DNA from 2 places in the Xanthomonas cerealis pv. cerealis genome. Region 2 is predicted to be linked to the other one. Evidence: riboswitches for the same ligand, from Rfam matches in the RefSeq annotation. Region 2 holds a riboswitch; the other holds the start of a gene.
The links. A riboswitch is a leader RNA that binds a small molecule or an ion and turns the genes downstream of it on or off. The one in region 2 is predicted to bind cobalamin.

Region 1: it holds a riboswitch for cobalamin, as region 2 does, so the genes downstream of both, btuB (TonB-dependent vitamin B12 receptor) here and E4A48_RS18025 (ribonucleoside-diphosphate reductase subunit alpha) in region 2, are expected to answer to the same signal.

Annotation. Positions count from the first base shown of each region.
Region 1 covers NZ_CP038228.1:3,243,976-3,248,382, reverse strand. Annotated here, with positions in the region: gene E4A48_RS14335 (LysR family transcriptional regulator) at 1-87, shown strand, start outside; gene gph (phosphoglycolate phosphatase) at 133-786, shown strand; gene btuB (TonB-dependent vitamin B12 receptor) at 869-2,740, opposite strand; cobalamin riboswitch at 2,850-3,064, opposite strand; gene E4A48_RS14320 (TfoX/Sxy family protein) at 3,091-3,528, opposite strand; gene E4A48_RS14315 (GAF domain-containing protein) at 3,536-4,018, opposite strand; gene bioD (dethiobiotin synthase) at 4,122-4,407, shown strand, end outside.
Region 2 covers NZ_CP038228.1:4,080,780-4,085,186, forward strand. Annotated here, with positions in the region: gene E4A48_RS18015 (organic hydroperoxide resistance protein) at 1-196, shown strand, start outside; gene E4A48_RS21480 (Sir2 family NAD-dependent protein deacetylase) at 682-954, shown strand; gene E4A48_RS21485 (SIR2 family protein) at 918-1,136, shown strand; cobalamin riboswitch at 1,341-1,562, shown strand; gene E4A48_RS18025 (ribonucleoside-diphosphate reductase subunit alpha) at 1,743-4,160, shown strand; gene E4A48_RS18030 (ribonucleotide-diphosphate reductase subunit beta) at 4,286-4,407, shown strand, end outside.

The DNA of each region.
Region 1 (4,407 bases), 840 kb from region 2:
CGCCGGCAGCAGCCGACGATCGTGCGCGTGTTCCTGGATTTCCTGGTCGCGCGTTTCGGCGAAGTGCCGTACTGGGATCGCGACTGAGCGTGGCGCCTACAATGGGCGCCGCTTTTCGCACCCAGGAACGACATGACATTTCCGTATGCGCTGGTGGTGTTCGATCTGGACGGCACCCTGGTGGACAGCGGCGCCGATATCGCCGAAGCGCTCAATCGCACGCTGGCCGAATTCGGCCTGACGCGCGTGCCCGAGGCCACCGTGCTCGGCTGGATCGGCGAGGGCGTGCGCAAGCTGGTCGAAGCCGCGTGGCGGCATGCACACGACGCCACCCCGATCGATGCGGTGATGCCGACCTTCATGCGCCACTACGAAGCCTGCCTGCTGCGCAGCCCGGGCCTGTACCCGGGCGTGGCCGAGGCGCTGGCACAGTTGCGCGCGCGCGGCGTGACCCTGGCGCTGTGCACCAACAAGCCGTCGGCGTTGGTGTTGCCGTTGCTGCGCCATCTTGGCGTGGCCGATGCGTTCGCCGCGGCGCTCGGCGGCGACAGCCTGGCCGAGCGCAAGCCCAGCCCGCTGCCGCTGCTGCACCTGGCCCAGCAGTTCGCGCAGCCGCCGGCGCGTTGCCTGATGGTCGGCGATTCCGGCACCGACCTGCAGGCCGCGCACGCGGCCGGCATGCCGGCCGCGCTGGTGCGCTACGGCTATCCGCGCGACCTGGACCTGGCCGCGGCGGACGTGGTGCTGCTGATGGACGACATGCGCGAGTTGCTGGCGTTGGGTTAAGGCTGGCTATCGCGCGCATGCCGCTGCAATCGACCCGACGACCGCACCAAGGGCTGCGCGGTCCGGCGCAGCCCTTCGCCACTCAGCGCGCCGCCGGCGCGTAGCGCAGGGTCAGCGCGTACTCGCGGCCCGGCTGGTTGTACCAGCTGATGGTCTGGTAGTCGCGATCGAACACGTTGCTGGCCTTGGCCTGCAGCGTCCAGTCCGGCGCGAACGCGTATTCCACGCGCAGGTCCAGCGTGCCGTAGCCGGCCAGGCGCACGCTGTTGGCCGCGTCGTCGTAGCGGTGGCCGCTGCCGGACGCGGTGACGCCGACCTTGACAGGGCCGAAGCCGCGATCCACGTCCAGCCGTGCGGTGTCCTGCGCGCGCCGCGCCAGCCAGTTGTCGCGGTTGGCGCCGTCGCTGCGGTTGCGCGGATCGGCATGGCTGAGCTGCGCCGACAGTTCCCAGCCGGCCAGCGTGGCATAGCCGGTCAACTCGGCGCCGCGGATCCGCGCCTTGTCCACGTTGACCGGCAGGAAGCTGGCGGCGTCGTAGGAGATCAGGTCGTCGACGCGGGTCTCGTAGACGTTGAACGTCCAGTTCCAGCTGTCGGCGTACTGCGCCACGCCCAGGTTGCCGCTCTTGGACTTCTCCGGCTTCAGTTCCGGATTGCCGGAGAACGGGTAGTACAGGTCGTTGAAGGTCGGCGCCTTGAAGCCGGTACCGAGGCTGGCGGTGAGCTTGAAGCCGCCGCCCAGCGCCAGGCCCCAGCCGAGGCTGCCGGTGGTGTGCTGGCCGAACTGCGCGTTGTCGTCGCTGCGCACGCTGGCCTGCACCTGCTGCGCGCCGAAGCGGCCCTGGTACTCGGCGAACACGCCGGTGTTGTCGCGCTGGTCCACGTCGTAGGCGGTGGTGCCGGTGACTTGCTCGCGCTGCCAGTCGGCGCCGGCGCTGAGCAGGTGGCCCTCGGCCAGGCCGAAATCGCCCTGCAGCGATGCGCTGTCGCGGCGGCTGTCGAAGGTGCTGACGAAGCTGCGCGTGTCGCTGCCGGCGGCATGGTAGTAGCTGTCGGCCTGGTCGCTGTTGCGGCCGAGCTGCGCGGCCAGGTGCACGCGCTCGGACGGGGTCCAGTCGAGCTTGCCGCCGACCACCTGCTGGGTGTTGTCGGCCTCGTTGCCGGCGAACAGCGCATCGCCGTCGTACTCGTTGCGGCTGTCGATGTTCAGCGCCTGGCCTTCGATGCGCAGCGTGTCGCTCAACGCATAGCCGCCGCGCGCGCTGAGCGAGTTGTTGCGGTAGCCGTCGCGGTCCGGCTGGTCGACGAAGCAACCGGCGAACAGAGTAGCCGAGCCGTTGCAGGCGTTGATGCCGTCGGTGTTCTGGTAGCCGCCCTGCACCGACAGCCAGCCGCGCTCGCCGCGGTTGCTGAAGCCGGCGCTGGCCTCACGCAGGCCGTTGCTGCCGGCGCCCAGGCTCAGGTTCTGCTGCAGGCCCTGGCCGCCGCGGCGGGTGAAGATCTGGATCACGCCGCCGATCGCATCTGAGCCGTACAGGCTCGAACGCGGGCCGCGCACGATCTCGATGCGCTCGATCTGGCTCAGCGGCAGGTCCTGGAACGCGGCCAGGCCCGCGCTGGCCGAGCCGATGCGCACGCCGTCCACCAGCACCAGCACGTGGTCCGATTCGCTGCCGCGCAGGCTCAGCGTGGTCAGCTTGCCGAGCCCGCCCTGGTTGGACACGCCGATGCCGGCGCGGCCCTGCAGCAGCTGCGCCAGCGACGTGGCCTGGCTGCGCTCGATCTCGGCGCGGTCGATCACCTGCGCCGGGACCACGCTGTCCTCGACCGAGATCTGCGTCCGGGTGGCGGTGACCACGACCTGGTCCAGGTCGGTGGCGGCATCGGCGGCGAGCGCCAGCGAGGGCAGGGACAGGGCGGACGCGATCGCGACCGAAAGCAGGCGGGACGACATGGGGCAACTCCGGCGCGCGGGCGCGCTGTGACGGCAAAGAAGTCGCGACGGAAGGTGCAAGCGGACGGCGCCAGACGCGGCGCGGCACGCCGCAACGCCCTCCGCATCGCAACCAGTGGACTGCAAGGCCGGTCTCCGGGCTGGCGATCTGGGAGTCGGACTCCCGGCTGCGACGCCTTCCCATGCCAGGCACAGTGGCGTAAGTCGTCAGCGCGGATCGCTTACCGTTGCGGGGGCAGCGCCGGCCTTGTCGCAAGACGCACCGGCTTCCCGTTTCAACCTGCAGGCCGGAGCCGGCGGGTCACCTTGACGCGGCGCGATTGTACGCGATCGCCGCTGCGGCGCACGGATCAGTTGGCGTCGCGCTCGCCTGTGTGGCCATCCCCGTCGGGTTCTTGATCGGCGTCGTACGCATGGCCGCCGGAGGCGTCGTGCGCGTCCTCCGCATAAGGCGTGTCGCTGCGGTCGCCGTCGCGGTCGAAATGGGTGGTCGCCACCGGTCCGGCCACCGGCAGGCGGCGTTGCGCCGGCAGTTGCGCCGCCGCGGTTTCCAGTTCGCCGAGCAGTTGCGCGCGCCGCGCCTCGGGCAGTTCCTGCCAATGGCAGCCGGTCAGCGCACCTTCCAGCGAGTACAGCAGGTTGAGGCTGGGCTTGAAGCCGGCACGCTTGACCTTGAGGAATGCGCCCACCGCACCGGCGGCGTTCAGATCCTGTTGCGTGCGCAGGCCGACCTGGCGCAGCCAGGCCGCGCTCTTGGGACCGATGTTGCGCAGCTTCTCGGTGCTCATCGCCGGCTCATCGCAGCGCGTCGACGAAGACCTGGGCGATCGCCTCCAGGCCGTGCTGGTCGTCGGCGTCGAAGCGCGCCAGGTCCGGGCTGTCCAGGTCGAACACGCCGACCAGCGCGCTGTCGCGCAGCAGCGGCACCACCAGCTCCGAGCGCGAGGCCGCATCGCAAGCGATATGCCCGGGAAAGGCCGCGACGTCGTCGATGCGCTGGGTCTGGCCGGTGCTGGCGGCGGCGCCGCACACGCCTTTGTGCAGCGGGATACGCACGCACGCGGGCAGGCCCTGGAACGGCCCGACCACCAGTTCCTTGCCGTCGTACAGGTAGAAGCCGACCCAGTTCAGCCGCGGCAGCGCGTGGTACACCAATGCCGCCAGGTTGGCGGCATTGGCGATGCGGTCGGGCTCGCCGCTGACCAGGGAACGGGCCTGCGCGAGCAGTTGAGCGTACTGTTCCGGCTTGCTGCCGGTGAGCGAAGAGGAAGCGAACATCAGGCGAGTCTAGCAGCGGCCGCTGGCGGCCTGTGCGCCGGCGTCTGGCCCGGCTATCCTGCGCGCCCGCGCCGCATGCGCCGACCTCGAGGATCCTGCAACGATGAGCGTCCCCGCCTTCTATGTCACCGGCACCGATACCGGCATCGGCAAGACTGTCGCCAGCACCGCGCTGTTGCATGCGCTGCGCGCGCACGGGCAGACGGCAGTTGGTATGAAGCCGGTCGCCAGCGGCTGCGAGCGCAGCGCGGACGGCTGGCGCAACGAGGACGCGCTGGCGCTGCAGGCGGCGAGCCTGCCGCGCCCGGACTACGCCAACCTCAATCCCTACGCCTTGCCGCTGCCGCTGGCGCCGGAACTGGCGGCCGCCGACGCCGGCGTATGCGTGG
Region 2 (4,407 bases):
CGAGATCAGCATCGAAGGCAGCGTCGGTATCGGCCAGATCCCGGGCGGCTTCGGCATCGCGGTGGAACTGCGCATCGCGGTGCCGGGCATGCCGCGCGAAGAGCTGCAGGCGCTGGTCGACAAGGCGCACCAGGTCTGCCCCTACTCCAACGCGACCCGCGGCAACATCGACGTGAATCTGGTCGTCCTCGACTGATCGATGCGGCGTGTCCTAAGACCCCGTCGCGCGTCCTGCGCGGTGGGGTTTTTTGTTGTCTGCCATACGGCAATGGCCGAGCCAGCCTGGCATGCGCTGCGACGCCATCGAGAGCGAGGGCGGCAGTTGGTCGGCGGAGAACTAGACGGCCTTGAACGTGCCGGCGGAACCGACTTGGTCGGGCGTGTTCCGGATGTGAGCGGGCGCGATCGCCCTGTTTTACACGCGCGGCGGTCGTTGGCCCATGGCCGAGAGAGTCGCCGCTGCTGTTGCTTTTGCTTTTGCTTTTGATCTACCGGGTCCCCTCGGCGCGGCAGAGCTGGCGGACGAATGGTGGCGGGCCGCCTGTCATGGCGATAGCGATTGCATCGCCTTCGTACCCAACCTTTTGCGGTACCCACAGCCGCGGCGGCATTGCTGTGCTGCAGATTGAGGTGGAACTGGGTCAATGTAATAGCGCGAGGGCCATCATCTTTGCGTGTGCCATGCTCAGCTCCGCTTACAACGCCGAGACCGTCGCCGCTTTCATCCAGGGCGCGCGTCGCCCGCTGGTCCTCACTGGCGCAGGTATGTCCGCCGAGAGCGGCGTGCCGACCTTCCGTGGCCACGACGACAGCCTGTGGGCGCGCTTCGATCCGCAGCAACTGGCTACCTGGGAAGCCTGGCGGGCGGACCCGGCACTGGTGTGGGGCTGGCGGGCGTGGTCTGGTTCGGCGAAGCGTTGCCGGCCGCCGATGCGGCCGACCTGGTGCTGGTGATCGGCAGTTCCGGCCTGGTCCATCCGGTCGCCGGGCTACCGCGGTGCGCCAAGGAGCGTGGCGCCTACGTGGTCGACCTCAATCCCGAGCCCAGCGGCCTGTCTTCACGCGCGGATCTGCACTGGCGCGATAGCGCCGCGGCGGCACTGGCGCTGTTGCTGCAGCGCTGGCCGGCGGGTTGACGCCGGCGCAAGCGCCTCGCCGCGGCAATCGCGACACACCGCCAGTGCCGCCGCGGCAGCCCTTGCAGCGTATGCGATACGGCCCGCTCCAGGCGCGATCCGGCGCCCGGCCGCAGGGTTTTGCCGCCCTCCACGGCAAACTCTTGCCCCGCTTGAGTTTTCGGTTTTATGACTACATTTAGCGTTGACGGCGCCCAGAGACCCCACTATCTTGTGGTGGTCGGTTCCAGCGGCCACCAGGTTGCGGGATCAAAAGGGAAGCCGGTGTGGCGCGCGAGCGCTCAAGCCTGCGCTGCCCCGCAGCGGTAATTGGGAACGAACCCGTCCCCGCACTGAGGCGCCCTGCCTTGGGAAGCGACGGGCTAGGACACCGGCCATCGGCCGTCGCCCATCAGCCCGAAGACCTGCCGACAGCCGCGCGATGCACACAGCGCGGCGCCGACCGTTGCATCTCCGGGGGGAGAGGGTCGGTGAAGCGTTGACCGCCCGTAGGCCTCGCGCCTGCGCCGTTGCGGTCTTTGCGACACCGCGTCTCCACCTGCTGATCCGGTCGGACCGTTGCCTGCGAGGGTCAGGCAGCCAGGTGCACCACGCTTGGAGACCTTCATGAGCCAGACCCACAGCCTGCCGGCCGCAGCCCCCCTCGACACCGCCGACGTCGATCCCACGCCTGCCGCCGCCGCCGCGGCGCAGCCCGATGCGGCCGCCAGCGAGCCGAGCAACGACCAGCGCGCCGTGACCTGGATCGTCAAGGACGGCGGCAACCGCCGCATGGCCTTCGATCGCTCGCGCCTGCAGCGCACCCTGGACCGGATCCATGCCGAGTTCCCGCAGCTGGACGTGGCCGACTACGAGCGCAAGGCGTTCGCCTTCGTCGAGAAGAAGGAAAGCCTGTCGGCCGACGAGATGGTCGACTACCTGATCCGCGAGGCCGAGTCGCGCGTAGACATCGCCACGCCGGAGTGGGAGTACTTCGCCGCGCGCCTGTACCTGCATCGCCTGTACAAGCGCGCCAGCAAGAACCGCTTCTACGATGCCGGCGAGAAGTACGGCTCCTACGTCGGTTTGCAGGAAAGCCTGGCCGACCGCGGCGTGTACTCGATCGACATCCTCAAGAACTACTCCAAGGACGAACTCGCCGAAGCCGGCAAGATGATCGACCCGGAGCGCGACAAGCTGTTCGCCTACAACGGCCTGTACCTGCTGGCCACGCGCTACCTGGCCACCGACAACTCGCGCAAGGTCTACGAACTGCCGCAGGAGCGCTGGTTGACCATCGCGCTGTACCTGATGCAGGACGAAAAGCCGCGCGAACGCCGCATGCAGCTGGTCGGCGAGGCCTACTGGGCGCTGTCCAACCTGTACATGACCGTGGCCACGCCCACGCTGGCCAACGCCGGCAAGATCGGCGGGCAGCTGTCGAGCTGCTTCATCGACACCGTCGACGACAGCCTGCAGGGCATCTACGACTCCAACACCGACGTGGCGCGCGTGTCCAAGCACGGCGGCGGCGTTGGCGCCTACCTGGGTTACGTGCGTTCGTCCGGCTCGGCGATCCGCGGGGTCAAGAATTCCAGCGGCGGCGTGGTGCCGTGGATCAAGCAGCTCAACAACACCGCGGTGTCGGTGGACCAGCTCGGCCAGCGCAAGGGCGCCATCGCCGTGTACCTGGACATCTGGCACCGCGACATCGAGGCGTTCCTGGACCTGCGCCTGAACAACGGCGACCAGCGCCTGCGCGCGCACGACGTGTTCACCGCGGTGTGCGTGCCGGACATCTTCATGGAAGCGGTAGAGCGCCGCGGCGAGTGGTACCTGTTCGACCCACACGAGGTGAAGGAGGTCAAGGGCTGGTACCTGCAGGACTTCTTCGACGAGAAGCGCGGCGAAGGCACGTTCCGCGCCAAGTACGAGGAAGTGGTCGCCGACGAGCGCATCGGCCGCAAGGTGGTCAAGGCCATCGACATGCTCAAGCGGATCATGGTCAGCCAGCTGGAGACCGGCAACCCGTTCATGTTCTATCGCGATGAAGTCAATCGCATGAACCCGAACAAGCACCAGGGCATGGTTTATTCCAGCAACCTGTGCACCGAGATCCTGCAGAACATGAGCCCGACCCGGGTCATCCAGGAGATGATCAGCGGCGACCAGATCGTGACCACCAAGCAGGCCGGCGACTTCGTGGTGTGCAACCTGTCCTCGGTGAACCTGGGCCGTGCGGTCACCGCGCAGCCGGACCTGCTGTCGCCGGACGTGCTGGAGCGGCTGATCCGGGTGCAGGTGCGCATGCTCGACAACGTCATCGATCTCAACGATCTGCCGGTGCCGCAGGCCACCATCACCAACCAGAAGTACCGCGCGATCGGCCTGGGCACCTTCGGCTGGCACCACCTGCTGGCGCAGAAGGGCATCGAGTGGAATTCCCGGCAGGCCGAGGACTACTGCGACGAGCTGTACGAGCGCATCAACTACCTGACCATCCAGGCGAGCCTGGCGCTGGCCAAGGAGAAGGGCGCGTACAAGGTGTTCAAGGGCAGCGACTGGCAGAACGGCGAGTACTTCAGCAAGCGCGGCTACGACAGCGCGCAGTGGCAGGAACTGGCTGCGCAGGTCAGCATCAACGGCGTGCGCAACGCGTGGATGATCGCGGTGGCGCCGAACATGAGCACCGCGCAGATCGCCGGCTCCACCGCCTCGATCGACCCGATCTACAGCGCGTTCTACTACGAAGAGAAGAAGGACTTCCGCCGCCCGGTGGTGGCCCCGGGCCTGAACGTGGACACCTATCCGTACTACGAGAAGGGCGCCTACCGGGTCGACCAGTTCGCCAGCGTGCGCCAGAACGCGCGCCGCCAGCGCCACGTCGACCAGTCGATCAGCTTCAACTTCTACGTGCCCAGCACGATCCGCGCCAGCACCCTGCTCGACCTGCACATGACCGCATGGAAGGAAGGCCTGAAGACCACCTACTACGTGCGCTCCAACGACATCGACATCAGCGAATGCGAGTGGTGCTCGAGCTGATCGCCACCCCGTAGCGGCGCCGACGCGCGCATGGCCTTCCCGCGGGAACGCCATGCGCCCGCTGCGTCCTCCCGCATCGCCGCGCCGCTTGCCGGCGCCGTTTAACCCACTACCGAATCCGACCCATGGCTATTGCGCTCGACCGCATCAAGATCCTCGAACCGATGCATCCCAACCGTTCCACCGGGATCATCAACGGCACCACCAGCGGCATCCTCAACTGGAACGACATCCCGTACCCGTCGTT